One region of the Clostridium tanneri genome, then DNA from elsewhere that is predicted to be linked to it. Evidence: riboswitches for the same ligand, from Rfam matches in the RefSeq annotation. Region 1 holds a riboswitch; each other region holds the start of a gene.
What was found. Region 1 has a riboswitch for lysine ahead of P8V03_RS04565 (APC family permease). Riboswitches for the same ligand answer to the same signal wherever they lie in the genome.
Positions count from the first base shown of each region.

Region 2: linked by a shared signal. The riboswitch ahead of P8V03_RS02640 (aspartate kinase) and the one ahead of P8V03_RS04565 (APC family permease) in region 1 are both predicted to bind lysine.
Region 3: linked by a shared signal. The riboswitch ahead of P8V03_RS16045 (amino acid permease) and the one ahead of P8V03_RS04565 (APC family permease) in region 1 are both predicted to bind lysine.

Region 1 is NZ_JARUJP010000004.1:9,982-21,008, forward strand. It holds gene P8V03_RS04550 (ABC transporter ATP-binding protein) at 1-49, shown strand, start outside; gene P8V03_RS04555 (translation factor GTPase family protein) at 132-2,087, opposite strand; gene P8V03_RS04560 (hypothetical protein) at 2,127-2,339, opposite strand; lysine riboswitch at 2,527-2,710, shown strand; gene P8V03_RS04565 (APC family permease) at 2,850-4,223, shown strand; gene P8V03_RS04570 (amidohydrolase) at 4,339-5,964, shown strand; gene P8V03_RS04575 (sensor histidine kinase) at 6,216-7,889, opposite strand; gene P8V03_RS04580 (ABC transporter substrate-binding protein) at 8,181-9,182, shown strand; gene P8V03_RS04585 (ABC transporter permease) at 9,154-9,900, shown strand; gene P8V03_RS04590 (2-hydroxyacid dehydrogenase) at 9,906-10,910, opposite strand.
Region 2 is NZ_JARUJP010000002.1:69,167-80,193, forward strand. It holds gene P8V03_RS02630 (glycoside hydrolase family 94 protein) at 1-4,961, opposite strand, end outside; gene lysA (diaminopimelate decarboxylase) at 5,113-6,411, opposite strand; gene P8V03_RS02640 (aspartate kinase) at 6,436-7,638, opposite strand; lysine riboswitch at 7,754-7,928, opposite strand; gene P8V03_RS02645 (M18 family aminopeptidase) at 8,049-9,350, opposite strand; gene P8V03_RS02650 (PRK06851 family protein) at 9,531-10,634, shown strand; gene hydE ([FeFe] hydrogenase H-cluster radical SAM maturase HydE) at 10,687-11,027, opposite strand, start outside.
Region 3 is NZ_JARUJP010000025.1:3,460-14,486, forward strand. It holds gene P8V03_RS16020 (DMT family transporter) at 1-249, opposite strand, end outside; gene P8V03_RS16025 (AAA family ATPase) at 331-3,468, opposite strand; gene P8V03_RS16030 (exonuclease SbcCD subunit D) at 3,470-4,672, opposite strand; gene menA (1,4-dihydroxy-2-naphthoate polyprenyltransferase) at 4,689-5,642, opposite strand; gene P8V03_RS16040 (phytoene desaturase family protein) at 5,972-7,480, shown strand; gene P8V03_RS16045 (amino acid permease) at 7,558-9,000, opposite strand; lysine riboswitch at 9,131-9,305, opposite strand; gene P8V03_RS16050 (hypothetical protein) at 9,399-9,692, opposite strand; gene P8V03_RS16055 (aspartyl-phosphate phosphatase Spo0E family protein) at 10,305-10,451, opposite strand; gene P8V03_RS16060 (Ig-like domain-containing domain) at 10,838-11,027, opposite strand, start outside.

The sequences.
Region 1 (11,027 bases):
TTACAATCTTTATACATCCCAATATAGATTTTTAAGCGAAGGTGCTTAAAAAAGGAGGTTATACCCTTTTTTAAAAGTGGTATAACCTCTTTCTTTAATCCCTACAAAACAAATAATATCTTCTTCAATTGTTAATATAAGCAATGCATCTCCTCCTCTGCCCTATCCCAATTCACAACATAAGCTTGCCCTTTAGAACAGAAAATTGAAGAGGATGTATATTCAGGATCTGCATTTTTGTTATAGTTAATCTTTTCAATAATCTCTTCTTTATTATGGCAGTGACTGTAACCGCCAAAAACTAAACTTAAAGTGCCCTTTCCACCTGTAAAGGAAGCTAACTCAGTACTATAATTCATAAAGGTGGCTACTGGTACCTTACCTGTTAAAATAGCCTTATCCCCTATGATCTTAGGGGGCTGAAAGTTTCCATTAGCCTTTTCTAGGTCAGATAAAACTCTTCCCATGTGGTCTAGAGAAACCTTAATCTTGAAGCTGTAATAAGGTTCTAACAAAACATTTTTTGCTTTTTCCAATCCCTGTCTTAGAGCCCTGTAAGCAGCTTCTCTAAAATCACCACCAGAGGTATGTTTATTGTGAGCTCTTCCTGTTAATAAGGTAATCTTTACATCTGTTAGCGGCGAACCAGTAAGCAGTCCATGATGTTCCCTTTCAAAAATGTGATGACCAATTAAATTTTGGTTACCAGTTGTTAAATGGTCTGGGTGACAGAGATTCTCAAAGATTATTCCACTGTTCCTCTCGCCAGGCTCTAATTTAAGATGAACCTCAGCATAATGACCTAAGGGTTCAAAATGACCACAGCCCTTTACCACTGATTCTATAGTTTCCTTATAAAGAATTTCTGGCCTTCCAAAGGATACATTTAAATTGAATCTTTCTCTAATCAGCTCCTCTAGTATCTGCAGCTGAATAATTCCCATAACACTAATTTGGAGCTCTTGAAGACTTTCTTCCCAGGTTACATTTAAAGAAGGGTCTTCTGCTTCCAATATTCTAAAACACCGTAAAATTTCCTTTATATTTAGAGAAGGATCAAATATCACTTTAGATTTTAAAGTAGGCACCATTTCATAAACTGCTTTTTCCCTTAATATTCCTAGGCCATCACCAGCGGAAGCATTAGATAATCCTGTTACTGCAAAAATTTCTCCAGCATATACCTCATCCACAGCGTTAAATTTATTTCCATTATAAACTCTAATACCAGTTATTTTCTCACAAATTTTTTCTTCTGCATCACCATAGCACAGTTCCTCTCTTACCTTCAACCTTCCACTTAAAGCCTTTATATAGGTCACCCTCGTACCATTTACATCATGACCAATTTTATACACTCTTCCTGAAAAATCGCCTTCTTTATAATACTTTGTAAGGGTCAATTTATCTAATTTCTCTAGAAAACTTACAATGCCTATATCTTGAAGAGCAGAACCATTGCAGCATGGAAAAAGCTTATTCTCCTTAATCATAGTCCTCATGGAGTTTAGCCATAGATCAAAGTGGAAATTATCCTCCATATATCTTTCAAGAAGCTCTTCATCTCTTTCAGCAATAAATTCTACTAGTTCTTCACTCATACTAGCTTCATTAAAGGAAGTTGTTATATCACAAATATCCTTCGTTAAATTTACACGAATTTCTTCCAATACCTTTTCTAGGTCTGCACCTGCTCTATCTATTTTATTTATAAAGAAAAAGGTTGGTATATTGTGCTCTCTAAGAAGTTGCCATACCGTTTCTGTATGGCCTTCTACCCCTTCTACAGCACTGATTATTATTACGGCATAATCCATTACCTGTATGGCTCTTTCCATTTCAGAAGAAAAGTCTACGTGTCCAGGAGTATCTATTAAATAATAATTTGAGTCATTGTAAGTCATTACTGCCTGCCCTGAAAATACAGTAATTCCTCTTTCCTTCTCTATATGGTGGCTATCCAGAAAGGCATTTTTATGATCAACCCTCCCCCTCTGTCTAATACTTTTTGTATGATAAAGCAGCTGTTCTGAAAAGGTAGTTTTACCTGCATCTACATGTGCTAGTATTCCAATGGTTTTGTTCATCTTGTCACCTCTGTCTTTTGCTATAAACCTTACTCTCTCTTATTTCTTTCCTAATAAATGCTCTACTTGCCTAATATTATTTTTTATTTCCTCTATCTCTGCTTCATATTTTCTTACCGCAGCACCAGGAACATGTATTCCAGTTTGTCCTAGCACATGCATTCTTTCCTCCTCTACATCCTCTAAGTATTCCTTCAGTTCTAAAAGCTTTTTTTCCAATTCCCGCGAAGTCATTTTTTCAAAGTTACCCATTTTAATCTTCACTCCCCTAAAAATTAAGTGATTACAGGACTTTCTTGTATTTATAGCTAAATTATACTATAGCTATAAAACCGAAACAATGATAAGAAAAATTGAAATTTTCCTTCATTTGCTCTTGACAACTTTAACCATATTGTATTAATATTAAAAAAAATGAATAATGCCTCATCTCCTAAAGAGGTGAGGTAGAGGCGCGATGTCTAAAAGTAAGTATATGGAGGCTGGAAACCGGAGAAGTATACAGAAAGGAGCCATCGCCGAAATCTTAAGAACCTAAAGCTTAAGGTTGGGTCTGCATCAAAGAGGTGCAGGACTGTCATTAGAATAACTGACCATTATTCTAATGGAGCGCTATCTCATTCTAGGTTTAAGGGGGAGGTGTAGGTATGCATACTTATATGTATAAAAGACACACTTAACAACCTGTTAGGTGTTTTTTTGTTTCCATTTTTATAGAAAAAATGACTTTTTAGTTAAATTTAGTATGAAAGGAATGTTATAATGGGTAATAATAATAAAATATCAGAACTTACAAAAATAGATACGGAACTTAAAAGAGAAATGGGACTTTTCAGTGCTGTGTCCATAATCGCTGGAATTATGATAGGATCTGGAATATTTTTTATAGGCTCCTTTGTACTTCAGCGTTCAAACAATGCTCCCGGTTTCGCTATGCTGGTTTGGCTGGCAGGAGGAGTAGTTAGTTTACTTGCAGGACTTTGCTATGCTGAACTTGGAGCAGCTATGCCAAGGTCTGGAGGAGCCTACGTTTACTTAAGAGAGGCTTTCGGTCCTTTAGTTGGTTTTCTGCAAGGCTGGACCTTCTTTTGGATTGGTGCTTCCGGCTCTATTGCAGCTCTTGCGGTAGGTCTTGGAACCTATTTTAGCAATCTGTATCCCCTATCTCCTATGGCTATAAAACTTTTTGCAGTAGCAGTTATAATTATTTTAACAGTTATAAACTGCCTGGGAATCAAATTTGGAAGCTTAATTCAAAATGTATTCATGATTGGAAAACTAATCCCTATACTAATAATTATTGCTTTAGGCTTTGCTCTTGGTGGTGAACATAATCCTATGACAGTATCACCTGGTGCAGGGACAGGAATTGCAGGAACCTTTGCTGTAGCCTTAATAGCATCCCTTTGGGCTTATGAAGGGTGGACAAACCTTAATACAGTGGCAGAAGAAATTAAAAACCCTAGAAAAAACCTCCCACTTGCAATGATTATTGCTATAACTGGTGTTACAGCAGTTTATATGCTATTTAACTATGCTCTTTTAAAGGTTTTACCAGTTGGTGTTATAGCTTCAAATGCAAACCCTGGTGCCGCTGCCGCAGTGAAACTTATAGGTTCTGCCGGCGGAATTTTAGTTACAATTGGAGCTTTTCTCTCTATATTTGGTTCTTGTAATGGCTGTGTACTTGCTTTTCCACGTTTGTACTACGCTATGGCAAAGGACGGTATTTTCTTTAAATGGTTTGAAAAAATTCACCCAGAATATAAAACTCCAGTACCAGCATTAATTGCTTCTGCTGTAGTATCTATATTATTGATTTTCACTGGTTCTTTCCAGCAGCTAACAACAATGGTTGTATTTTCACAGTGGATATTCTATATTCTTACTATATGCTCTGTATTTGTACTAAGAAAAAAATATCCTGATATGGAAAGACCTTATAAGGTATGGGGATATCCAATATTGCCAATTCTAGTAATATTAGTTTCTCTATTTATTTTAGTAAATACTTTAATTACAGACCCTCGCTCTTCACTAATAGGACTTATAGTTCCTATAGTAGGCGTACCTGTGTACTATGTGTTTAAAAATAGAATGAATAATGAGTCTAATAAGAAAAAAATAGAAGCATAAAATTATACCATCCTGCAATTAAAGATTACAGCTTTAGTTGCAGGGATAAATATATACTATATGACTAGTAAGGATATTAAACTATAAAAAACTTCTAAACTGGAGGTCTTAAAATATGGACTTAATAATAACAAATGGAAAAATTCACACCATGGACAGCTCTAAAGAAATTGTAGAGGCTGTTGCTGTTAAAAATGGAAAAATAATTAAAATCGGAAAAAACAATGAGGTTTTATCCCTTAAAACTGAAAACACTGAGGTTATAGATTTAGGTGGAAAAGTAATGGTTCCAGGCTTTAACGACAGCCATATGCACCTTCTAAACTTTGCAAATAGCTTAAAAATGGTAGAGCTAAATAACTGTACCTCTATAGATGATATACTGCAAAAAACAAAGACTTTTATAGAGGAAAAAGCTATAGAGAAAGGTAAGTGGGTCTTAGGAAAGGGCTGGAACCACGATTACTTTCAAAGTGAAAAGAGATTTCCTACAAGATATGATTTGGATAAAATATCTACGGAGCATCCAATAGTTTTAACTAGAGCCTGCATTCATATAGCAGTGGTTAACAGCAAAGCCCTTGAACTTGCTGGTATTACAAAGGGCACTCCTCAAATTGAGGGAGGACAGTTTGATGTAGATGAAAAGGGTGAGCCTTTAGGTATTTTTAGAGAAAAGGCTCTTGCTCTTATAAACAACAAAATTCCAAGCCCGACTTTACAAGAAGTAAAAGAGATGATAAAGGAAGCAGCAGCCTATGCTAACAGCCAAGGCCTAACCTCTATTCAATCTGATGACTTTGGCCACATTCCAGGTGTAGATTACGATATGGTTATAAAGGCCTATAAGGAATTAAAAGATGAAAACAACCTAACCTTAAGAATATATGAACAATACCTTCTAAAAACTATGGATAAAGTAACAAACTTTTTAAGGGAAGGCTATATGACAGGACAGGGTGATGAGTTCTTTAAAATAGGACCTCTTAAAATATTAGTTGACGGCTCTTTAGGTGCTAGAACTGCAGCCTTATGCGCACCCTACTCTGATGACCCTTCTACCTCTGGTATATTAGTTTATACTCAAAAGGAATTGGATGAACTTATAGGAATAGCTCACAGACAAGGCATGCAGGTTGCAGTTCACTGTATCGGAGATAAACCAATGTATATGACCTTTGAAGCAATAGAAAAAGCCTTACAGGTTATTCCTAGAAAGAATCACCGCCACAGCATAGTTCACTGTCAAATAACTGATGAGACTTTACTTAACAAGTTTAAGGAACTAGATGTACTAGCTCATATTCAGCCAATCTTTATCCATTATGACTTGCATATGGTAGAAGATAGAATTGGAAAGAACAGAATGGAAAACTCCTATGCCTTTAAAACAATGCTGCAAAAAGGAATTCATATTGCACTTGGCACTGACTGCCCTGTAGAGCCACTAGATGTTATGCCTTCAATTTACTGTGCAGTAACTAGAAAGGATCTTAAAGGTTACCCAGAGGAAGGCTGGATGCCGGAGCAAAGGCTTACCGTTGAAGAAGCCCTTTATAACTACACCCTTGGAAGTGCCTATGCCTCCTTTGAAGAAAACATTAAAGGCTCTATTACAGAAGGTAAACTAGCAGACATGGTAGTTTTATCTGAGGACATTTTTCAGGTTTCTGAAGATAAAATCAAAGATATTCAAATACAAATGACTATATTAGGTGGAAAGGTTGTCTTTAAAAGATAGACGCCCCTTCTAATAACCTGCAAAGGATAAAAAAGTACTGAGGCATTCATTGTAATGTAAAAGAGACTCTATAGGTGAAATACTTTTTTTCTAGTGTTCACCCCATAGGGCCCCTTTTACTGTCTCAGTATTTTTCTATTTCACTTAAGGTTCTAATAAGCACAGCTTCACTATATATTAGCTACAGCAATTTAAACCAAGAAATTATTTCCGGTACCCTATTTAAATTTACAATTATATAGTTCACTTTATCACTCCTTTAAAGAGTATACGAAAAAGCTCATTCTAGTACCCTTCTGTAATCTTTTAATATCTATACCTTTTCCATAAATATGTTTTAACCTGTTATGTACATTTGAAAGTCCAATTTTATTTTTTTTAATATCTCCCTCATATACCTTCTGAATAACCTCTTCAGCTATGCCCACACCATCATCTTCAACAGTTATTTTTACTCTGTTTTCATCAAAGGTCTCTACCATAAGCTTTACAGTACCACTTCCGCTGCCTTCTAATATTCCATGTTTTATAGCATTTTCTACTATAGGCTGGATTATAAGGTTAGGAACCTTTGTGTTTATACTGTCATCAATATCATATATAAAGTTAAGCCTATTACCAAACCTAGCCTTTTCAATTTCTATATAAGCTTTAACCTGTTTAATTTCATCCTTAAGGGTTACAAAACTCTCTATGTTTTCTAAACTATGTCTTAAATAAGTAGATAAATCTATTATTAATTGTCTTGCTCTATCTGGACTAATTCGTATAAAGGATACAATGGTATTTAAAGCATTAAATAAAAAGTGGGGATTAATTTGAGCTTGAAGAGCCTTTAACTCTGCCCTACTTGCCATTTCCTTTAGTTTATTTATTTTGCTGATTTCTAACTGATTAGATATTATATTAGAAAGTCCTTCTGCTAAATTTTTAATCTTGAAGGATATAGCATCTTTTTTTCTGTAATAGATTTTTAAAGTACCTGTAATTTCATCTTCATCCTTTATAGGCACTATGATTGCAGAGTTAAAAGGGCAGGTATCAGAAGTACAGTTTATTTCTTCAGAGCTGTTTAGCCATAAAATCTCTCCAGACTTCATAACCGTCTTTGTAGCCTCTGTTAAGATTTTTCCTCCTTTTTTATGATGATCTGAACCAAGACCAACATGAGATAATATATATTCCTTATTAGTAATTGCTACTGCATCAGCGCCTACATAATCCTTTATAATATTACAAATCTTTCCTAAGGATTCCTCATTTATCTCCCTAAAATAAGGCAAAGTTTTATTAGCTATCTCTAAAGTAATTTTTGCCTGCATAGCTTCGATTTCTTCCTTTTCATCAAAAAGATTTTGAATTAAGGAAATTAAAATAGATACCCCAATTGCATTAATAAAGGCCATAGGAATATAAATTTTCTCAACTATCATAAGAGCAGAAGAAAAGGGCCTTGTTATAAGTAAAATCAAAATCATCTCCAGAGTTTCTGCAACTATTCCCCCAAATATCCCATAAATCCATCTATTTTGCTTTCTACATTTTTTGTAAATATAAGCAGCTATTAGTCCGGATAAAACTGCATTTATAGAGCAGGGTACCGCAGTTATTCCCGCCCTGTCTATAAAAAGTCTATGTATACCAGAAATTAAGCCGGAGCCAATACCAACAAAGGGACCACATAAAATCCCTCCAGCCATTATACCAATTATTCTGCTATTAACTATAGCACCGTGTAAATCCATTCCAGTATAGGTTCCAAGAATACCAAAGCTGCCAAATATAATGGACAAAGTAACTCTATCTATGTTCTTCAGTTTATCCCTTTGAATTATATTTCGAAAGCTTCCTGACCGTGATACTATAAAGGCCAGTAGAATTATGTAGCCAAGATTATTTATTAATTTTTGAATCAAGTTTATCAAAATTAAACCACCTCTGAGAATGTAATCTGTCTAATTTAGTATACCACCTTTATAATAGAAAAGCATATACACCCTTTAATTAAGCACAGTTGATTTAGCAGTAATATTGGGGGCTACCTACAGTTTCTATGCTGCTCAGTAAACACTAATACATAACCGCTGTAAAAATGTAATTTTACATAAATATACATTTTTCAATAGATTTAAAGATTATTTTGGTATATAATTATAATTATAGTTATTACTTAACACTAATGTAACATAACTACTAAAAAACCAGGGGGTGTCAAAATGAAAAGAAGAATAGGAACCCTACTTATATCATTAATGCTTGTATTTTCAGCATTATTTACAGTAGGTTGTTCAAAGGAAACTAGCAATTCAGGACAAGCTCCTCAACAGGAGAAAAAAGAAAAAATTAAAATAGCGGTTTTAAAGGGTCCTACAGGAATGGGTATAGTGAAGCTTATGGAAGATAATAAAGATCTTTATGATATTTCCCTATTTGACTCACCGGATCAGATAGTTTCTAAAATTGTAAATGGTGATGTAGATGGAGCTGCAGTACCGTCTAACCTAGCACCGATTTTATATAACAAAACCTCAGGAAAAATTCAATTATTAGGAGTAAATACTTTAGGAATTCTTTATATAGTTGAAAATGGCAATAGTATTAAAGATATTAAGGATTTAAAGGGAAAAACTATTTATTCCAGCGGTAAAGGCGGTACACCGGAATACACTTTAAACTACATTCTAAAGAAAAACGGCTTAGAGCCAGATAAAGATGTTAAAATTGAGTATAAAATGCAGCACAGTGACTTAGCTGCAGCAGTAGCATCAAAGGAAGTACAAATAGCAGTGCTGCCAGAGCCTTTTGTAACTACTACCAAAATGAAAAACAAAGAGCTTCAGGTTCCTATAGACCTTACTAAGGAATGGGAAAAGGTATCAGGAGACAAGGGCAAGTTGATTATGGGTACTTTGGTATTTAGAAAGGACTTTGTAGATAAGAGATCGAAGGATGTACAGGACTTTTTAACTAAATATAAAGCTTCCGTAGATTTTGTAAACAATAATAAAGCAGAGGCAGGAAAACTTATAGAGAAAAATGGAATAATAGCTAATGCTAAGATAGCAGAAATGGCTATTCCAAAATGCAATATAGTATTTATGTCTGCAGAGGAGTCAAAAGAAGCTTTAAATAAATTTTATGAGGTTCTAAAGGAAAATGATCCTAAATCCATCGGAGGAAAAATCCCAGATGAAAAGTTCTATTACAGTGGAAAGTAAAAAGATAGGCAGAAAAATAGGTATACTAGTATTTTGGTTTTTTATTTGGGAGCTTTGCTCCCTTTTTGTTAACAATCCTCTTTTACTGCCTTCTCCTTTGGAGGTTTTAAAGGTACTATCTATTCTTACAGGGAAATTATATTTTTGGAGAAGTGTTTTCAGCAGTATATTTAGAGTATTAGTGGGACTTCTTTTCTCTATAACAATGGGCTTATTAATTGGGGTGGTTGCTGGACTAGTAAAATTTATAGAAGAACTTCTTCAGCCCTTTATAATAGTTGTTAAAGCTACTCCAGTAATGTCTATAATAATACTGGCTTTGGTTTGGTTTAGGTCTTCTAATGTAGTAATTTTCACAACTATTTTAATATGTTTCCCAATAATATATACTAATGTACTTCAGGGTATAAAAGCAGTAGACATTAATTTAATACAAATGGCTAAAGTCTACAAGGTTAAAAGAAAGTATATTTTAAAGGATGTTTATTTACCTTCTATTAAACACTATGTTATCTCTGGAGTGCTTATGTGCTTAGGTCTTGGCTGGAAGGTTTCTGTAGCCTCTGAAATTTTAAGTACACCTAAATACTCCATAGGCTTAAACCTTCTAAATGCCAAGTCCACTTTAGAAACAGCAGAACTCTTTGCCTGGACTATAGTTGTAGTACTTTTGAGTTTTATTTTTGAAGCTCTTTTTAAGTACTATGTTAGGAAATAATAAGCTTATAATCCATTTACAATATTACTAGGACGCTGCCCTTTTAATGCAGCGTCAATATTCAACCAGTTTTTCTTATGGGCACGGTAGAAAAAGCTAGTAGTAACTCCACCGATATGTGGTGAAAAAATAATTCGGTCAGCATATTTCTCCGGTAAATTTAAAAGTATGTTATCTAATGTAACAGGTATTGGAGCCACAGTATCTAAGCCGGCACCTTGTATTTGTTCCGATACAATGGCATGATAAAGTGCTTCATTGTCAACGATTTCACCACGGGCTGTATTAACGATATATGCACTTGCCTTCATTTTACTTAGAAATTCTTTATTAATCATTCCGGTTGTTTCAGGGGTCACTGGACAGTGAATACTGATAATATCACAGGTACCTGCTAGTTCCTCTAAATCCATGTAAGAAACCTTGTATTCCTCTTCCACATCTAATGCTTTTCTGGTTCTGCTATAATAGTATAGCTGGCATTCAAAGGGTTCCAGCCTTTTTGCTGTTGCCATTGCAATGTCACCGAATCCAATAAGACCGACTTTACAATCAGACAGTTCTGTGATGCCTTCTATCATCATTTGTTCCTTCATATGTATTTGATTGCCTTCCCTAACCGTACGATCACCGACGGTAATTTTACGAAGTAATGCCAGCATTAAAAGCACTGTCTGCTCTGCCACTGCAGCTGCATTTGCACCTTTGCTGTTGCAGACATATATGCCCCTTTCCCTTGCAGCTTCACAATCAATGCCGTTGTATCCAACACCTTCTGACTGGATTATTCTTAGATTAGCCATCTTACGAATAACATTCCCTGAAAGCTTTGCCGTAGGGTCAATAGCAATGGCCTCTGCATCAGAAGCAACTTGTAACAGTTCCTCATCACTTGCATCACGAGGACAGAAAACCATAGTAATATCTTTTATAATATCTATGTCCGGCATATATTTTTTATAACGGTCTTTATTTCCCATAATTAAAATCTTCATATTGTACTCCTCCATATTTAAAGTAATATAATAGTAGCAATTGTCAGAGATAAGTATTTTAACAACTTTAATGTACTTCTAATAGATTATTTGCTTCTTACATACTTATTATATAACAGCATTGAAACAACA
Region 2 (11,027 bases), on a different contig from region 1:
AACATTCCAGTATCATCTACTGTTGCATCTTCCCTCCACCTATATATTGTCATATCATTATTTTTGCTATAACCGCTTCCGCTATTGGTTATCATCAAAGCATAATTTCCATTTGAAATCAAGTGAGTTTCCGGTATTTCTGTTTTAACTGTATTATATTCTCTTACAGCCATGTGCTGCTTTTCTACTACAACATCTGGATTATCATACTGCTGTTCTCTATCATATACCACAGCCTTTGTTAATTTTTCTTGTAAAAGTAATTCTGTTGCTTTTACTTCAGGAATCCTATGAAATCTTTGCTGCAAAATATTATTCTTTAAAGCGTTATCTAAGGCCATAAGGCTCATACCTTCATGATGAACCATAAAACATTTTACTAATGCCTTCCCACATCCCTTTTGAAGTCTTTCCTTAGTATAGTCTACTGATTCATAAAAACCATATTTTCCTTCTAAGCCCATATTAATAAGGTTCTTTATATTCTCAAAAGCTCCCCTAAAGTCTACCTGAAGAGCCATAACAGTAGCATATGGGGCTATTACTAGTTCATTTGCAAGCCCTCTTTTTAGTCCTATGCCTGGTACCCCAAAAGCCTTATACTGATAATTCTTACCTAAATCAAAATAGTAATATGCTGATTCAGATATTCCCCAAGGTACTCCTCTTTTCATACCATATCGCTTTTGCCCCTCTACTACCGATTTATAAGTTTCGTCAAGAAGAGTATCAGGATAATTTTTCATAACTAAAAGTGGCATCAAATATTCAAACATCGTTCCTGTCCAAGATACTAAACCTTTGCTTTTATCTATGAGTGTTAGTGCTCTACCTAATGCAAACCAATGAGATTGTTTAACTTCTCCCCTTGCTATAGCTATAAAACTAGCCTGCCTTGCTTCCGATGCTAATAAATCGTAGTAACTGTTTCCTAAACTATCTCTCTCTACATCATAACCTATAGTAAAAAGCTGTCTTTTTTCATCGTAGAGCATCCTGAAACTAGTATCTTCTGCTATATTATTTAATCTTCTTATTAAATCATCCATCTTTGTTAAAAGGTCATTCAGTTCTCTTCTACTTGCATCCACTAGTTGAACTAATTGATTAATCCAGTCTTCATTTTTATAAAGCTTCTGCGAAGAGCCTATAACATAATCCTCAAGAGATTGAAGCTCCTGGGAAATTTTATTTATTGGAGTCTGTAGCAATAGCTTCTCTATTACTTTATCTAAGTTAGAAAACTTATCTAAATTTTGTTCTAAAATTTCTAACCAAGGAGTTAACCTTTTTAGTTCATTTAAACCTTTTCCAACTTGATGCTTTAGTTTTTCATTCCAATATAAATTTATTTGATTAGCTCTTCTTTCCGCATCTATAACTTTACCCCAAATAATGCTTAAAATATTCTTCCATAATCCTACACTAAACTCCCTATTTTTTAATTCCATCAAGGAGTCAGCATAAAAATCCTTCAACCCCAATAACTTTTCTATCTCATCACCAGCAAGCTTTAGAGTATCCTCTAGACCTGTAATTAGATTTTTACTTAGTAACGGACTATTCATTTGTTCCCTTATCGCTTCATTTACAAGCCATATATAGCTAACAAGATTTCCACTGTCAACAGTGGAAATATATCTTGGATATAGTGGATTCTTGCTTCTGGTGTCATACCAATTATAAAAATGTCCTTTATACCTCTCTAGAGATTCCATACTAGTAACTACTCTATCAATTCTCTGCTTAAATTCTAGCACTCCAATATAACCCAGATCATATGCCACTGTATTAGAGGTTAATCCCATCCCCATGTTAGTTGGAGATGTTCTACTGGCGATTCCATTTGCAGGGTCTTCTTGATAGTTATCTGGTGCGAGCCAATTATCTTTTTCACTTACAAAGTCCTCAAAATATGCCCATGTCTTCCTACTTAGTCTTCTTAATGTATCTTTCTGTTCTTCTGTAAATTCCCTTTTATCTGCTTTTACATTCTTGCTTATGCTATAGGCCATCAACGGGCTAAGAAACCAAATGATAGAGGAAGGGAGCATTATCAAACCTGTTTCATAGGAACTCATAAAAGCTAAGTACGCTATGAATACACTTATCATACTTCCTGGCCACATGGAAACTATAAAATCTTTTAATTCTCTTCCTGTACTTTGTTCTACATCTTCTGCAGTCTGCCACTGCAGTAGATTTTTCTTGCTTATGTAAAGTCTATACAAAGTTCTAACTATAGCATCTAGCATTAGCCATGCCTGATAAGGCAGAAAAGAGAATATGAGAAAAAATTGTTCTAACAGATTCTTTCCATTGTTCACTTTTCCTGATAAACTTATTCCCTTAATTGGTGATACTACTGCTTCCGATACATCAAATAATATAGGACAGATAAGTGAAATAAAAGCTACTAATAGCCATTCATCTGGCCTAGAGAATATAGCCAAAGCAATTATAGTTAAAGTTATAATTGACGGAGCCAATAGACTTCTTCTTAGATTATCAAAGATCTTCCACTTAGATAGCCTATTCAGAGATGTCTTTTTAAACAGCCAAGGTATAAGTTGCCAATCTCCTCTAACCCATCTATGAAGTCTTTTAGAACTTGAATTATAATAAGCTGGGTAACCATCTATGAGTTCTATATCCGTAACCAAAGCAGCTCTAACATAAGATCCTTCTAGTAAATCGTGGCTTAATACTGCATTTTCGGGGATTTCATCTTTTAGTAACTGGTTAAAGACATCTACATCATATATACCCTTACCGGTGAAAATTCCTTCATCAAATAAGTCTTGGTATACGTCAGAAATAGCTGTTGTATATACATCTATTCCGGTTTCTCCTGAAAAAACTTTAGAAAATAAGGTCTTATTAGCGCTTAAGGTTCCTACACTTATCCTTGGCTGCATCAAACCGTGTCCTCTTAATACTTTTTTCCTTTCAGCATCTACATAAGGTCTGTTTAGAATATGAGCCATAGCTCCAATTAATCTTTTTGCACTATCTCTAGGTAACTTAGTATCTGCATCTAGAGTTATTATATATTTAACTTTCTGCAAATTACTTATATCACTACTTACTACGTTATAACTTGTGTTTTTATCTCCTCTAATTAAAGCACCAAACTCAATAAGCTTTCCCCGTTTTCTTTCCCAGCCAAGCCAAAGATTTTCTTTCTTATTAAATTGTCTATACCTATTAAAAAAATAAAAAATATTATTGTCATCTTTACAGTACTTTTTATTTAATTCCTCTATCAATTTTAAAGCGCTCTCAGTTATTACTGTATCATCCTCTTCATGCTCACGGTGACTATCCTTAAAATCTCCTAGAATACTGAAGTACATATTATTCTCTTTATTCGCTAAATAATAGACCTCTAAGTCTTTTACTAGTGCTTTAACCTTTGACTCATCATTAAGCAATGTTGGAATTACTACTATAGTGCTGAATTCTTCTGGAATTCCATTTTCAAATTCTATCTTAGGTATAAACCTAGGAGGAATTAATTTATTTATACTCCAATTTAATATAGAAATAACTATCTCACTACATGGCACTAAAGCTACTATTGCTATAACCACATATCTCCAGCTCTCCATATAGGTTTCTCTTAGTGAACTTAAATATGTCAATAAGACTGTTAATATTACTGTACCTAAAACTATACCTCTTATATAAAAGCTTACATTTGCTTTTATAAACAAACTCCTTATACTTTTAATTCCCTTTTCTTTATAATCAATTTTTCTCTTTAAGCACTCTACACCTTCATCAATAATGTAGTAGCCAACATGTTTTTCATAGTTTTCAGCATCCTTATTTTGAAAGGCTTCTTCTGCACATTCAATAGCCTTTTTCGCTATAAAAGATTCTGGAGCCTTTATATACTTAGCCAATCTTTCTAATCTATGTCTGTAGTGGTCTCTTGATTGAAAATCCATCTTCTCATAAAGTTGCAATGGATCCTTCCTCAGGATACTCTCTAAGTAACTTAGTCTTTCAAAGTTTTCACTCCAGTTTAACGCCCCTACCTCTCTTATGCCAGTTATTGAATTACCTAGTGAAATTTGATATACAGATTGCTTTTGATGCTCCAGGTTTATTACTCTTTCCGTGTTTAGCTCTAACTTATCCAGTTGGTGATCTATCCACTTGTATACTTCTGGACTTTCCACCCCATTATCTCTTAACCCCTTTAACAATTTTTCAACGAAAGGAGCAGAAAAGTCTACCTTTTCCTCTGAAAGCTTTCTTATTTCTTCTGAAATACCTCCATTACCTACAGGATTTATGATTCTTTCCAGAACAACCTCTGCCTTCTTTCTCTCTCTTTGCATCAATGTGATCCGTTCAGTTACCTTACTTATATTTTGAATTAAAGCTATTCTAAGCATTGTAGGAAAAGCCCACAATTCTCCACTAGTAAGTATAGTATTTTTTTGATATGCATTAATGAAAGTCTCTATTGCATCTTTATCCACCTTTCCATCTGTGTGAGATACTAACTCAATGGCTATATAGTAAATCCTAGGATATCCCCTCATAATTCCCCTACTTAACACAGGAAGGTTTCTATAATAAGCTTCTGGCATATTTCTCTTAATATCCTTATATTCCCTTTGTATTAAATAAAGGTTATCTAACAGCCATTCTGAAGCTTGAATTACATTATTTTTATTTCTAAACTCCTTATCTAGATAATCATGACTACTAAGTATTTTTCTATAGCTATCATCTAAGTTTTGAATTAACTTTCTTCTACAATTAGTTTTTCTTGTGACATCGGAATAATTAGATATCTCAAATGCGTGTTTTTTAAGTTCCTCTCTACTCGTGTTCACCACAGGAATATCATCCATTATGTTATGTTCTTTTGTTTCATCCTTGTTTGACAATATGTAAAAACTCACAATCAATATGATTATTCCTACAATAATAATATAAAGCATAAAAATCAATCCTTTCATGTAAAAGACTTTGTGCTTTGCTTATTATTCCCTAAAATATACAAAGTATAAATTAACTTTATAACTGAGTAATTTTTGCTACACATATAATTAAAAAATGCCTAGTAGTTTATTACTACTAAGCATTTTTTAATTATATAGATAATTCATTCTGAATAATTTCTTCATAACTTTGACGTCTGCAAATTAGCTTTGTGCTGCCTTCCTTCACTAACACCACTGCTGGCTTTGGTATTTTATTATAATTACTTGACATAGAATAGCCATATGCACCTGTACTTAATACCGCTAAGACATCTCCACTTTTAACTTTAGAAATTTCTACATTATTTAATAATATGTCTCCTGACTCACAACACTTTCCTGATATTGTAACAGTTTCCTTCAAAGTGCTTTCTATATTATTTGCTATAACACATTCATACTGTGCGTTATACAATGCAGGTCTTATATTATCTGTCATTCCCCCATCTACAGCTACATACTTTCTAACATCTGGAATGTCCTTGATAGAACCTATTGTATAAAGAGTCGTACCAGCATTACCTACAATAGATCTTCCTGGTTCTATAACTAGACTAGGAAGCTGGATATCTAGTTTATTTGCTACTTCTTCTGCTTTGTTTAATATTACCTCACAAAACTCTTCAATGGTTTTAGGTGTATCTCCTGTAGTGTAGTATATTCCAAATCCACCACCTAAGTCTAATTCCTGGATATCACAGCCTGTTTCATCTTTTATATTCTTTACTATAGATAACATAATCTCTACCTCATCTTCATAAGGTTTAGTATCAAATATTTGTGAGCCTATATGACAATGCAATCCGACAAATTCAATATTAGAAAGGCCTATTGCTTTCCTTACTGCATCTATAGTTTTGTTATTTAATATTGTAAAACCAAACTTGGAGTCTATTTGTCCAGTTTTTATATATTCATGAGTATGAGCTTCAATTCCTGGAGTTATTCTAAGAAGAATCTGTTGAACCTTACTTTGTTCCTTTGCTATTGAATTTATCTTTTCAATCTCGTATAAGTTATCAACAACAAATTTCCCAACACCAAGTTCAATACCCATCTTTATTTCCTCTGAAGTTTTATTGTTTCCATGAAAATATACATTTTTCATAGGAAACCCGCTTTTCCATGCAGTATAAAGTTCACCGCCAGAAACCACATCAAGACATAATCCTTCATCATTAACTATTTGACACATTGCTAAAGTTAAAAAGGCTTTTCCAGCATAGGCAACTTTATTTTTTTTCTCATATCCTTTAAAAGCATTGTAATATCTTTTACACTGACTTCTAATTAATTCTTCATCGATAACATATAGAGGAGTACCAAACCTTTCTGCTAAATCTACTGTACTTACTCCACCAATATATAGTGTATTATTTTTTGTTTCCATAGTACCTGCTAATCTCATAGTGGCTTTCCTCCTAAATACTAATTATAAGTTAAACTCTCCAGCTATTGCATTTATTGCTCTTAATTTATCTTCTTGCTTTATAGTACAAGTGATTCTAATCTCTGAAGTAGTAATCATTTTTACCTCTATATTATTTTCTCTAAATAACTTAAACATTCTAGCTGTTACTCCAGAAGTAGTTTTCATTCCAATTCCTACTATGGAAAACTTAGTTATATCCTCATCTATAGCTATTGCTTCCTTGCATGAATAGTGCTCTCGAACTATCTCTAAGCATTCATTTAAATCAGCCTTTGGTATTGTAAATGATAGATTAACTCTGTTATCTATTGGTGCCGTTTGACTTATCATGTCAATATTAATCCTCTTACTTGCAACACTTTCAAATAAACTTGAAATCATATTAATATCGTTATTTATATCCCTTATTGTTATTGCAACATCCTCATCACTTGTAGCTAATCCTGTTACTGGCTTACTTTCCATGTTCATGTTACTTACCCCCTTAATAATTGTACCTTTGATATCACTGTTACTTAATCCTACATAAATTGGAATGTTATATTTTTGTCCAAGCTCCACTGATCTAGAATGCATTACTTGAGCTCCAAGACTTGAAAGTTCTAGCATCTCCTCATAATCTATTTCATTTAGTTTCTTTGCTGCATTATATTTTCTTGGATCTACACCATATATGCCATCTACGTCTGTGTAAATCTCACATACCCCGGCTAACTTAACAGCAATTGCCACTGCAGTAGTATCTGAACCGCCTCTACCAAGGGTAGTAATATCTCCTTCCTGGTTAATACCTTGAAAACCAGCTACTATAACAATTTTTCCTTCTGATAAACTTCTTTTTATGTTGTCACCATCTATATCATCTATTAAAGATTTTCCATATTGACCACTTGTTTTAATCCCTATTTGATAAGCTGTATAGCTAACAGCACCATATCCTAATTCTTTAATTGCCATAGCTAATAACGCTGAAGACATCATCTCTCCTGTAGAGAGAAGAGCATCCAACTCTCTTTTGTCAGGATTTTTTGAAATCTGACCAGCAAGTTCTATAAGATCATCTGTGGTATCACCCATAGCAGAAACTACAACAACTACATCATCTCCTGCTTCTCTTCTTTTTACCACAGTATTAGCAACTTTTTTAATCTTGTCTATAGTTCCTACAGAACTTCCACCATATTTTTGTACTACAACTGCCATAACACCACTCCCTCAAATTTACTTACTTTCTAGAAACTTACTATAAGGAATAAAAATAAGTGCAGCAAAGGAACACCTCTGCCGCACATCAAAAACTTTTAAATGCAACTCCGTGTACCTTTGTAGCTCTCCACCTTCATAAATGAATGTGACAGCCTTGCACATATTATATGCAAAGCCAGAAAATAGTTTCGCCAAACTATTTTCTTCGGCTATAATTCCTTTCTTTATTTTTCATCGTCTGCAGACTCAAAATAAATACTCTTAATCACAGCACCTCTACCCTAGGTAAGTACTTCTATTAAATTGTACTTAGTTTATCATAAATAATTATACATTTCAACTACTTTTTATACCTTTTTCTTTATTCACAAATCATTGAATTTTAAAAATATACAGAGCTCTGCATATTATAATTCATAAAATTTTCTAAATGAATCTTCAGCATAGCAGTAGTCTTTTACTCCACCTAATTCTCTTATGGAGTGCATTGATAATATTGGAACTCCAATATCTACAGAAGATATGTTTATATGTCTTGAGGATATAGGTCCTATAGTAGAGCCTCCTCGCTCATCGGAACGATTTACAAAAATTTGCACTGGCACTCCTGCTTCACCACATATGCTTCTATAAACAGCACTAGATACACTATCTGAAGTATAGCTTTGATTTGCACTTACCTTGATAATAGGACCTTTATTAATAATAGGTCTGTTTACAGGGTCGGACTTTTCTCCATAGTTAGGATGTAGCGCGTGGCCTAAATCACTGGAAATTATAAATGACTTTGACAGAGACCTAAAGAATTCTTCTCTATCCTTACCAAGGCTAATACTTATCCTCTCTAATGTATTTGATAAAAGCGGAGAATCTGCTCCCTGTTTTGTAGTGCTTCCTACTTCCTCATTATCGAAACAAACTGCTACATTTGTAGCATTTCCTGCTTTTCCTTCTGTTAATGCCTTTATTCCTGCATAAGCCATAGATAGATCATCCAATCTTCCACTGGATATAAATTCATTATTGAGGCCAATAATTTTTCCCTTTTCAAATTCATACAGGAATAAATCAAAATCTAGTATATCATCTTCCTTTACTTCTAACTCTTCAGCTATAGTTTTTATTAGATACCTTCCTTTTTCAAATTCCTCATTGACTAGTGAGAGTAGAGGAAGTATATCCTTTTGCTTATTCAATTCTACACCTGAATTTATATTTCTATTCATATGTATTGCTAAGTTAGGTATAACTAAAATAGGTCTTTTTATATTTAATAGTCTTATTTCAGGACAGAATGGATTAGCGCTTTTTAAAGCAACTCTACCTGCTAAAGACAGTGGTCTGTCTAGCCATGTATTAATGATAGGTCCCCCATAAACTTCTGTATTTATCTTTATGTAAGAGCCTTCCACCTCCATATCAGGATTTGGTTTAACTCTAAAACTTGGAGAATCTGTGTGTGCTCCTATTATTCTAAAGCCCTCTTTGGATAGTTCCCCTTTTCCTACTACAAAAGCTACAATTGCTGATTCATTTTTTACTAAAAAGTATCCTTTTCCCTTTTCCAATTTCCAACTATCTTCTTCCTTAAGTTCAGTGAAATCTGAATTTAGGAGTATTGTTCTTATGGACTCTACTGCATGAAAAGCTGTAGGACTTTCGTAAATGAAGTCTATAAGCCCCTGTGCCCTTTCTAATTGGTCATTCATCTTTATTCCTCCACTATTTTAATAATTTATATTACTTTGCACTACGACCAGATAATTATACCAAAATTTATGTTCTTTATAAATATTTATCCAACTTAATATATTTTCAAATACACATAATCAAAATAACAGCACTTCGCATATTATATAATGATTGTAATTAAGTAGGAGTGTGTAATTATGAAAGGTAATATTCGAAACTTTTTTCCAGGTGGTAATACTTCTCTCGGCTTTTATTCTTTTTATGACTACATTATAAGTCAAGATACAGCAACGAGGAAGATTTGCATTAAAGGTGGTCCTGGAACTGGAAAATCATCTCTTATGAAAAAGATAGGAACATTTTTTAATGATAAAGGTTATGATGTTGAGTATCACCACTGCTCTTCTGATAACAATTCACTAGACGGTGTAGTTATTAAGGGACTTGATGTAGCTATATTAGATGGTACATCCCCTCACGTAGTAGATCCTCAAAATCCAGGTGCAGTAGATGAAATTCTTAATATGGGTCAACACTGGAATGAGGATGGCTTTAAGAAATATAGAGAAGACATTATTAAAACAAATAAACAAATCAAAGGTCGCTTTCAACGAGCTTACAAATTCATAGGAGCATCAAAACTAATACATGATGATTGGAGTAACTATAACAAAACTGCATTAGATAGGTCTAAATTAGCTGTTTTACAGGAAGACTTAAAGAATAAAATTCTATCAAACTACGAAATTGCTTCTATAGGAGCTGAACGCCACCTTTTTGCTACAGCCTTTACCCCTAATGGTATTGTAACCTTTATTGACTCTCTTTATGAAAGCTCAGAAAAGGTATATGTCTTAAATGGAGGACCTGGTACTGGTAAAACACAGATTTTAAAGTTCATATTAGAGGAGGCAATTAAGAGAGGATTTTTTGTGGAAGTATATCATGACCCACTTATTCCAGAAAGAATTGAGCACATTATCATACCTAATTTAAAAACTGCTCTTGTTACGTCTAATGAAATAAATCAAAAAAAATTCATTGGAACTCAGATATTTATGGATAACTTACTTGACTATGCTCTTGTGGATAAAGACGAAGTTCAAAAGGATAAAGATATCTTCTACAAATTATTAAATGAGGGATTAACTGTTATCGCTTCAGCTAAAAAACTTCATGATGATCTTGAAAAATACTATATAGAAAACATGAACTTTGAGGAAATTGACGAAGCCTATGATAAACTAGTAAATAGACTTTTAAAATATGAAAAAGAGCATGAAATTAATAAAACTATATAAACACATAAGTAAACTCTCGCAAAATGCGAGAGTTTACTTAAGAACCCTAAACTTATAAAGCCTCAATTTGTCTCCTAAATCCCTTTGATGTTGAAACTGCTCTACCTATAGCTTTTATTTTGCCTGTTATACAGTTTCTACAATGTGATGGAGTATCTCCTGTACATATCTTTCCAGGATAAAGAGCATATAGCTTTCTGTACTCTCCCTCGGTAACATTTGGCATAACTACATTTGCCCCACTTTGAAGAGCTATCATCCTGCCATTTTTATTTAAAGTTTCCATAGCGGTAGTTGCCGGAATATTTATATCTGGCATTAAAAGTCTAGTTATAGCCATAACCTTTAAACTAGTTATAAAATCTCCACCCTTAGCGTCCTTTAATGGAGTGT
Region 3 (11,027 bases), on a different contig from region 1:
AAAAGCAAAAAATAAAAAAATCCCAATTATAGAACCTTGGCATATGTCTTTCTTGGTTATCTTCTTAAGTTTTTTAAAAAATATACAGCTCAATATCAATGTTGAAAACCCAAATCTTAAAGTCATCAATTGAAAAGGCTTTATATCATTTAGCACATCCTTTACAATAGCATAACTTGTGCCCCAAAACATTGCCACTACTGCTAATGTTAAAGAAGCAACAAGTGCTTTTTTATTTTCTATCCTCATTTATATCCCCCTTTGATTTATAATTTGAAAATATGACGGCGTAACTTAGTAAGTATTTTCCTAAGTTACGTCGTCTTTTACTTATACTATAAACCTAGCTTTACTTCCTTCCTTAGCAGGAGTTATCTCCAACCGCACATCTATTCTTTCTTTTAACTCCTGAACATGTGATATGATCCCTACAAGTCTTCCCCCTTTTTGAAGATCTATAAGACACTGAATTGCATTATCTAAGGATTCGTTATCTAGTGTCCCAAAGCCTTCATCTACAAACATAGTATCTAAGCTTATTCCTCCAGCATAGGATTGAACTACATCTGCTAATCCGAGAGCTAAAGCTAGAGATGCTTTGAAGCTCTCTCCTCCAGACAATGTTCTAACATGGCGTGCCTTTCCAGTATAGTTATCAAATATCTCAAGCTCTAGACCTTCCTGCTTCTTTCCTTTCCCCTTTTCTTCCTTTCTGGCTAATATAAATCTTCCTGAACTCATCTTCCTTAGTCTTATGTTAGCAGCACTTATTATCTCATCAAAGTAGGCTGCTAGCACATATCTTTCAAAGGTTATTCTCTCGCTATTAAAACCATTAGCCATACTGGATAGTTCTCCAATAATCCTATACTCTTCTTCCTCTGCTGCTATAGTCTTGCTTATGTCCTCAATTTCCTTAAGAGACTTTTTGTTATTATTTATTCTGGCAAAAATCTTTTTTTCCTGCTCTTCTAACTGTTCCTGGTGGACTTTAATTCCATTTAAAGCCTCTTTCAAGGTCTCAATGACAACTTCCCTTAATTCTCCCGTTTCCTTCTTAGCTTTTTCAAGCATACCCTTTAAAGAATTTAAACTTTTATGATATTCTATTATATCCTTCTCTAAAAGCTTAATTTCTTCTTCAGTCATTCTAAATAAAACATATTGACTGTAATCTTCAAAACCAGAATCCTTAATCTTATTTCCTAACAATATTCTTTGTGTTTTAATTTCTGCAGTTTCTTCCTCTATATTCTTTCCCCTAGCTTCCTTATCTGCCTGTAAAGCAGCGTGTGCATTCTTAGAATCATTATAGTTATCTTGTGCCTTTTTATAAGAGTCTTCCAGCTCCTTTAAGCAGCTTTTGAGCTTATTAACTCTATCCGAAAGCTTAGCATAGGTTCTTATATCCTCAGGAATTTCCTCTTCGATATTCTTAATTAGCTCCTCTTCACCTTTTACCTGACCGTATAGTTCTGTTCGCTCCTTCTCTAAAACATCTGCTTCCTCTTCTAATTTCTTTATATCAGTTTCTAGGGCTTTTATTTTCACTTCTATAGTTTCCTTGTTTTTCACAAGTTCTGCTACTTTATCCTGCTTCTCTTTTAACTTAGTTAACTCTGCTGCAAGGATTTTTCCTTTTTCCGATAAGAAATTAAGTACTTTACTTTCTTCAATGTCTTTTATATTTTCATTTAAGGATTCTTCTATCTTAATTGTTAATTCTGATAAGCTTTCCTTTTGACTCTTTATCCTTTGTTTTAAAGAAATAAGCTCTTCGTACCTTTTTTCTCTATCTTTAACTTTTTCATCATATAATGCCTTCTCTCTTTTCAGTTCTTCTTCTGTAGGGACTCCATCAATATGTTCTGCTGGTGATGGATGTTCTATAGAACCACACACAGGACAAGGCTCTCCTTCTCTTAAACTTTTTGCTAAAAGTCCTGCTTGCCCTCTCCTAAAGTTATCTTCCATGAGCTCATATTTTGCTTTTATCTTTTGAAACTCTATCTCAAATTCATTAAATTCATCACTTTCCTTTTTATGAGAAAGCTGAAGAGTAAAATATTCCTTCCATTTACTATAAATAAACCTCATTTCCTTAATAAGATTCTCCTTATTCTCAACTTCCTTATTAAGTTTTACCTCCTCTGCCTTCGCTTCCTGTGCTAGCCTTAGTGCCTCATTGGATTTTTGGAGACTAAATTTTTCACTGCCTATCTTTTCTCTACAGTTCTTTAATCCCTTTTCTTTATCTATAAGCTTTTTCTTAAGCTGTTCTTTTCTTATATTTTTTTCTTCATAACCTCTAACCTTTTCCTCATAATTATTTAAAGTAGTTATACTATCAGCAAGCTTCTTTCTTTCTGTATCCTTAGCCTCCTCTCTTTTCAGAGTTTCTCCCAATGATTTAACCTTCTCTTCTAGTTCTTTTACCTTTTCTTCTATATCCTTATGCTGGATAACTTTCTCTTTAATCTTATTTTCTCTTTCTACTAATAAATCCTCTACTAATTTTACCTCTAGGGCTTTTCTCCCCTTTTCTAAATTGTTTTGCTTTTTGTCATATTCCTCTTTCTTTAATAAAAGTTCATTATATTTATCATTAACTTCTTTCTTATCCTTGAGCTTTTTATTTATTTCTTCTCCTTTAACTATATCCTTTTGAAGCTTTTCCTGTTGTTCTTTTAAACTTTTTATCTCTTCAAAGAGCTTATCTTTCTTCTCTCTGTCCTTTTCTATAAGTTCCTTTGTAACCTGAATTATTTCAATTATATTTAAATTTTCCCCATTTATAAGCTTTAGCAAAGTTTCCTCTTCACTAGCATCAATATGCTTTACATGAGTATCTCTTTGAGTTTTAATACTTTCAATTTTTTTATATAGCTCTTTACTTTGTTTATCTAATTTGGACTGAATAAATGCAAAAGCTTCAGTTCCAAATATTTTTCTAAATATTAGTTCCCTCTCCTTACTTTCCGCATCTAGAAGCTTTCTAAATTCTCCCTGAGGTAGCATTACAATTTGTCTAAACTGATTTTTATTTATTCCTAGTAGTTCACTTATTTTAGCATCAACATTGCTGACTTTGGTTATAACTTCATTGTTAGGCATTACTAATTCTGCATCTGCATTTTTTATTAGGAAGCCTTCTCCTCTTGACTTTTTTCTTTCCTGCTGAGGATAGCGAGTTACCTTATACTCCTTGCCTCTAAGTAAAAACTCCAATTCTACAAAGGTAGAAGTTTCTGGTGAAGCAAAGTCACTTCTTAAACTATCTTTTTCTCTAGTTGTACCTGATGCTTCTCCAAAAAGAGCATAGCTTATACCATCGAAAATAGTAGTCTTTCCAGCTCCCGTAGGACCGGTTATTAAGAATATGCTTTTATCCTTTAGCTTTGTAAAATCGATTATTTCTACTGATGCATAAGGACCAAAGGCACTCATAGTTAACTTAAGTGGTTTCACCTTATTTCCCCTCTTTCTCTACCTCTTCTATAATCTTTTTCATGATATTTAACTTGTCTTCTGTCAGCTCTTTTCCTCCTATAGCTTTATAGAATTCTCCAAAGAGCTGAAGCTTAGCTTTCTCTCTGTATCCTTTGGATGCAGAAGTTCTACTTTCCTCTAGTTGTCCCAGTTCTTCTCTTCTCAATCCCATTATATTTGGATAAACTGCTCTTAATTTAGATATAGGATCTACTAATTCTCCCTCATCTGTAAGAATTGCATACACGTAATCTTCTACATTGCCTTGTTTATAAACTTCTGGATTTATCAGTTCATTTATTGGTCCCTTTATAATTCTCATATCCCTTCTAGGAGTTAATTCCCTTAGTTCTACAAAAACTTCTCCCTTTCCATTAATATTAACTACAGTTACACCTTTTTTGTGATCTCTTTCTGAAAAAGAGTACTTTAGCAAAGAACCGGAGTACCTAATTCTGTCACTTCCAACCTTCTGAGGTCTATGAAGGTGTCCAAGGGCTGTGTAGTTAAAGCAGTTAAAATATTCACCGCTTATTAAATCTGTACCACCAATACTCAGCGGTCTTTCTGACTCACTGGTCTGAAGTCCTGCTTTTTTATGTACATCTTCATTTTCGCTATCTAAAGCCTCGTCTTTCATGAAAGTAACATAGCCATGAGCTATCATTACACTTCTCTCATTTTCACTCATACTTTTCTTAACATTCTCTATAATCTTCTTCATGGAGTTATCATGGGTAGATATCTCTTCTTCCTGAAGAATGTACTTTATCTCTCTTGGATCTCCATAGGGAACTAAGTAGAAATTAACAGGACCTTCTTCATCCTCAATAACCACCTTTCTCACTTCCCTATCAACAACTCCAGCGATATGTAATCCATTTTTGGTTAAAATTTTACTTCCAAAGGATAACCTTTCTGCACTATCATGATTACCTGCTATAGCTAATATAGGCACTTTTAATTCCAGTAGAATTCTGCTGAATACTTTGTCTAAAAGTTTCACAGCTTCCACTGGCGGCATACTTCTATCGTACAAGTCTCCTGCTATAATCAAAGCACTAGGCTTTTCCTCCTGAATAACCTTTATAAGCTGCTCTAAAATAAACTGTTGTTCCTCTATCATACTAAATTCACTTACAATCTTTCCTATATGCCAATCACCGGTATGAATTATTTTCATATGGACATCACCTCAATTAATATAGTTTAAATAATAATGTAATCGTCATTACAATAATATGACTAAAGTTAATTATAAAGAAATTCTTAACAGATACAACAAAGGTCTCTTTTTTGCTAGGATTATTAATAAATAACTTTATATTTTTATTTACTGGAATTAAAGTAGTTAATACCAGTAGGCTAGCTACCGGAGCTATTTTCAATAACACCAATATCACAATATCTGCATACCCAACATAATACAATATTTTAAATAGCTTTAATGCATTCTCTCTTCCAATGTAGTATGGCAGAGTAAATCTTTTAATCTTTATATCCTCTTCCACATCACAAATATTGTTGGCAAGCATTATGTTTGCAATGCTAGTTACTAAAGGAATTGAAACTAAAAATATAAAAAGTATTTCTACTACATTAAGGCTTAGACTTAAAATATTATTTGTATACATTAAAGTAACTAATGCTGAATCATATATATGAATATAAATTGACAAAAATAGAATTATAAATCCCATAAAGAACCCTGAAAACACTTCTCCTAAGGGCATTCGTGAAATCGGAATAGGGCCAAAGGTGTATAGGATTCCTACTATAAAACAGATGACTCCAATTATCAAAAGTATTATATCTGTTTTCAGTGTCAGTAAAACTCCAAATATTACTGCAATAGTAAGCAGTGCGAATATTACAAAGCTAGCTGTTTTTTCCGGTATCCTCGCATTTATGATAATATTTTCACTTTTACAATTCTCTCTGATAAGTTCCTTTTCCTTTTTATAGTCAAAATAATTATTAATAGCTGTTGTTGCCATATCAAAGGTTAAAAGGGATATGAACATTATTATAAAGTTTTCAAACTTAAAGCTATTATAACGGTATAAAGCAAAAAGTGTTCCCAGAACAAAAGGAATTACACTTGCAAGTTTTGTTTGAATTTCAACTAGTTTTAGAAAGCTGCTTAATGTCATTTGTATTCCTCCAATGCAATTAGAATAATATTCTAGAAAACATACCTTTAATTTTAGTTCTTTAAAAGATAGATAAATTAAAACTAAAATAATCGTATTTTCACATACATTATACCCTTTCGTCATTTTTTTGCAAAGTTAAGACCGCTTGTATGACATTTAAAGGTATAACTAAACCTCCATAATTTAGCAAACTCATAACATATCTCTAAACTTTTATTGCCAAATTTATGATACCTCTTTTTATTATAATAAAAAGAGAAAATTGTTCTAAATAGTAATGTGATTAATACTCTAGTAAAAGGAAATTAATATTTTTGGAGAGAAAGATGAGTAGAAAAAAAGTAATAATAATAGGTGCTGGGATTGCTGGACTTTCAGCAGGCTGCTACCTTCAGATGAACGGTTATGAAACAGAAATCTTTGAGCTTCACGGCTCCCCTGGAGGTCTTTGTACTGGTTGGAGGCGGCAGGGATATACCTTTGACGGATGCATTCATTGGCTTTGCGGCTCAAGTCCTAAAAATGAACTTCATACCATATGGGAAGAACTTCATGCTATTGATGAGAAAAATATAGTTAACCATGAAATCTTTATTCACACCGAACTAGAAAAAGGAAAAAGTTTTTCAGTTTACACCAACGTGGACAAATTACAGGAAGAAATGTTGAAGAATGCTCCTGAGGACAAAGAACTAATAGAAGAATTTATAGATGCAATTAACCTTTGCAAAAAATTTGATATACCTGTTCTAAAGCCTCAAAATTTATTTACCTTATTCCACAATATGAAATTTTTGTTTAAGGATTTTCCACTAGTAAAACTTCTAAATAAGTGGATGAAAGTGTCCATAGGAGAATTCCAGAAAAAATTTAAAAGTCCTCTTCTAAATAAAAACTTCTGTAAATTATTTGGTATGTACGAAGAAATGCCAATTCTAGCTCTAGTTTATACCCTGGCGCTTTTCGATATTAATTCTGCTGGCTACCCTATAGGTGGGTCAATAGAATTTATAAAATCTATTAAAAACAGGTATTTAAGCCTAGGCGGCAAAATAAATTACAATTCAAAGGTTGAAAAGATACTTATTTCAAATAATTCTGCTAAGGGGGTTAGGCTAAATAGTGGTAAGGAAGCTTATTCAGATCTTGTAATTTCAGCAGCAGATGGCCACTATACCCTCTATAATATGCTTGATGACAAGTTTATAGATGAAGATATTGAAGGTTACTATAAAAGCTTTAAAACTTTCCCTTCTCTTCTTCAGGTATCTTTAGGTGTTGATAGACTATTTAAGGGAATACCTGATGCAGTTACTTATAATTTTAATTTTAGTGCTCCTATATACATTGATAATAAGAATACCATTAGTAGTCTAGGTCTGGTGATTTATAACTTTGACCCTACCATGGCACCTAAAGGCAAGACCTCTATAACTACTTTTATTGAAGCAGACTATAATTATTGGACTGAGCTAAGAAACTCTGATTTGGAAAAATATAAGGCTGAAAAAGAAAGAATTGCAGAAGAAGTAATTGATAGGATAGATAAACTATTTGGAGAAGTAAAGTCCAAAGTAGAAGTTTATGATGTAGCTACTCCTTATACCTACAAAAACCACACCAATAACTGGAAGGGAAGCTTTGAAGGTTGGATACCTACTATAGATAATCTAGATAAAACTCTTAAAAAGACTCTTCCAGGACTTAAAGATTTTTATATGATAGGTCAATGGGTCCAACCTGGAGGTGGTCTCCCTACTGGCGGTATGCACGGCAGACATATTGCACAGCAAATATGTAAAGAAGATAGACGAAGATTTAAAACATTAAGATAATAAAAATATCGGTGGAGAATTTATCTTCCACCGATATTTTTATTTATTATAAATTTGTTAAAATACTTTTTCTCAAACTACTTATTAATATCAAAATCTACATCCATTAAGTCTATTACCTTTGTCTTATGCTTCATCTTATACCCTAGCCATAAAGCCAAGAATAGAGGTAGTCCTATATAGGAAGAAATTACTCCACTCCAATCTATCTTATCTGCTTGGAAGTAGCTAACACCCTGTCCCAAAATAACCACTGTACATAGTACTAATGCTATAATTGGGCCTAATGGGAATAGTTTTGCTGTATATTTTAATTTACCTAAATCACGGCCTTGAGCAACATATGCCTTACGGAAACGATAGTGACATAACGCTATACCTAACCATGCAACAAAGCCAGCAAGTCCTGAAGCTGCCACAAGCCATACATAAACTGTAGTCTCAGCATAAAGTCCTGTTAAGAAGCAAAGGGATGCTACAATTGTAGTTAATATCAATGAGTTTATTGGAACTCCTCTTGAGTTAACTTTTCCAAGCCATGCTGGTGCTTTACCATCCTTAGCCATTGCATACAACATTCTGCTTGAAGCGTACATTCCTGAATTTCCAGCAGATAAAACTGAAGTCAAGATAACTGCATTCATTAGTGATGCTGCTGCTGCGATACCAGCCTTTTGGAATACCATTGTGAAAGGACTTGTATCAACGCCCGCATCTGTGTAAGTTATTAATGCTCCTACAACAAAAATTGTTCCTAAATAAAATATTAAAATTCTCCAGAATATGGTATTTATAGCTTTAGGTATATTCTTCTCAGGATCTTCACTTTCTCCAGCAGCTATACCAACAAGTTCCGTTCCTTGGAATGAAAAACCTGCAATTAAGAATACCATAAATATTGATTTAGCACCTCCAACAAATGGTGCTTCTCCAACAGTAAAGTTTTTAAATCCTACTGCTTCACCACCAACTATTCCAAGAATTGTTGCGACTCCAACTATTAAAAATATAATAACAGTAATTACTTTAATACCAGCAAACCAGTATTCTGACTCTCCATATGCTCTTGCAGATAAAAGATTAAGTCCAACTATTAATACAAGGAATAAAACACTCCAGACCAAAGCTGGCACACCAGGTAACCAGTACTTCATAAGCAGCGCACCTGCCACCATCTCTGCTGCAACGGTAATCGCCCAGTTATACCAATAATTCCATCCCATAGCAAATCCAAAAGCTGGATCAACAAATCTTGAAGCATAAATTCCAAAAGAACCTGAGTCAGGCATGAAAGTTGCCATTTCTCCTAAACTAGTCATTAAGAAGTAAACCATAGCTCCTATACAAATATACGCCACCATAGCGCCCCCTGGACCAGCCTGATTAATTGTAGCACCTAATGCTAAAAATATACCTGTTCCAATGGCTCCTCCCATGGCAATCATGTTAAGATGTCTTGCCTTTAAACTTCTTTTAAGTTCTTGTGAACCTATATTGTTTTGTTCTGCAACATTTTGCATTTTTCTTCCCCCTTATCGGTTTTATTTTTTCCGATAAGTGAATTAACTAAGATAAGCAATAAAAAATACCCCGAGCATTCACTCAGGGTATAAAAATGTGCATTTCTATGCAACACCTATTAATTCCACATTGAATGATAGCTCACCACAATTTACCTTGTGACAGTCTTGCATATATTATATGCAAACCCAGCTATACAGCAGTAAAGCATGTGCTGTATGCTTCGGCAAAGTTCCCTTTCAAACTGCTTCATCGTGCTTACCTCTACAGTTTTACTCTTAAACTCTGCGCCTCTACCTCAGTTATTCACTTATTATACTAATTATTATACATGAGAACTTATAATTAGTAAACAACTTTTTTATGTTTTTCAACTTCCAATAGTCTACATTTTTCCCTATTGATACTCAAACATTATATTACAGCTTATTTCCGCTAGTTGAGCTTCATATTCACATTCCTCATATAAAGCTTCTGCATCACCATATCCATTAAGAATATTCTCAAAATATAATATTATAACTTTTTTTATGTACTCAGCGTAGTGATATTCCTTCGACTCCTCACCTTTTTCTATAGCTTCAAAATAAAGATTTTTAAATCTCTTTGCCATCTTGCCCATCTCATCGGCTTTGTCATTGTTAAATGCTTGCTCTACTACTTCCTTCGCTCTACTTAATCTGTCTACCATCTTCCAATATCCTCCTATTTAAAATAAATTTATACTTTAAATTTAATTCATGATTTATACATTTGAAAAATTGCTGTAAATAACAGAAACATACACTAATTTTACTCTTCTATAATGATATATTTGTTTTTTGACAAACTTTTGACGTCAAATATAAGTATAAACTATAAATAAATCTTTAGAAAGTACCACTTGAAGTATTCTCCTATATCTTTTCTTCTTTATCTTCATAGTATTAATTATAAAATAAAAAAGCCATGGATACTCCACAACTTTAATTGTAAACTTAATAAAAGGGCACTAAACCCTAAAGTAGTTTCTTGGACTTGTATCTATAAATAGTAACTAATTCCATAACAATTAAAGGTATTACACCCTCAATTTTAGAATTAATATTAAGTTAACTATTTTAGATACTAAACACTCACAAAATTCCATCTTTTTTTGAAATCTATCTCTTGTTAACCACTATATACCAAAATGTATACTTTATCAACTTTATTTCAAGATGTCACTTATTTGTGATCTGGTACCTATCGTTCTTCCACAATCTCTTAAATTCATATTGATGACTCAGAGCCAGCTTATTTTTTATAAAAACATAATTTTCTATTATACTGCTCCCTTTGTTAAGTAAATAAGATATATAAGCTTGTCCAGCTTTTGGCTTAATTTAACTACTTCCTCTGAATACAGAGAGCTAGTTTCTTCTACCAATTGGTTTAATTCTTTTCTTAGTGTTTCAATTTGTTCTTCCATAATTTCATCCCCATACTTACAAATTTAGACAACATTAGAAATTATAATACAATAAGTTTTCCAATTCAATACTTTCAAAGATTTTAACGTACATTTAACATGACACATTGGTTCTTTCCGGTGTTTCTTTGAGTTGTAATTAATCATTAGCTTTATTTATGTCTGTGATTTTTCTATACTAACCAGTTGTATCTTTTGTTCTATATCACTTTTTTATGGTCTTCTATGGCTTCTGCTTCACTCATTCGACATCTCCAATTTTGCAAAACAAAAAGGCACCATTCTATAATGTTTAGTAATAGTGCCTCTGTTATTCAGCCAACCATATTTTATGGTTTTAGGTAATTTACAAATATCATTTTCATTCACAGTAAAACTTACATTGACTAATTTTGTGTGATGCTGTCACTTGTATGCACTTCTGTAACTCTAACTGTTTTAACTATTAAGTCATCATATGTTGGAACAAATATAACATAGTTTCCATTTCCATCTTTCTGACTTCTTAAATCGATATCGTCTGATTCTATATTTGCAATTATACCTATCCTATCTCCACTTGCAACTTTTGTTTCG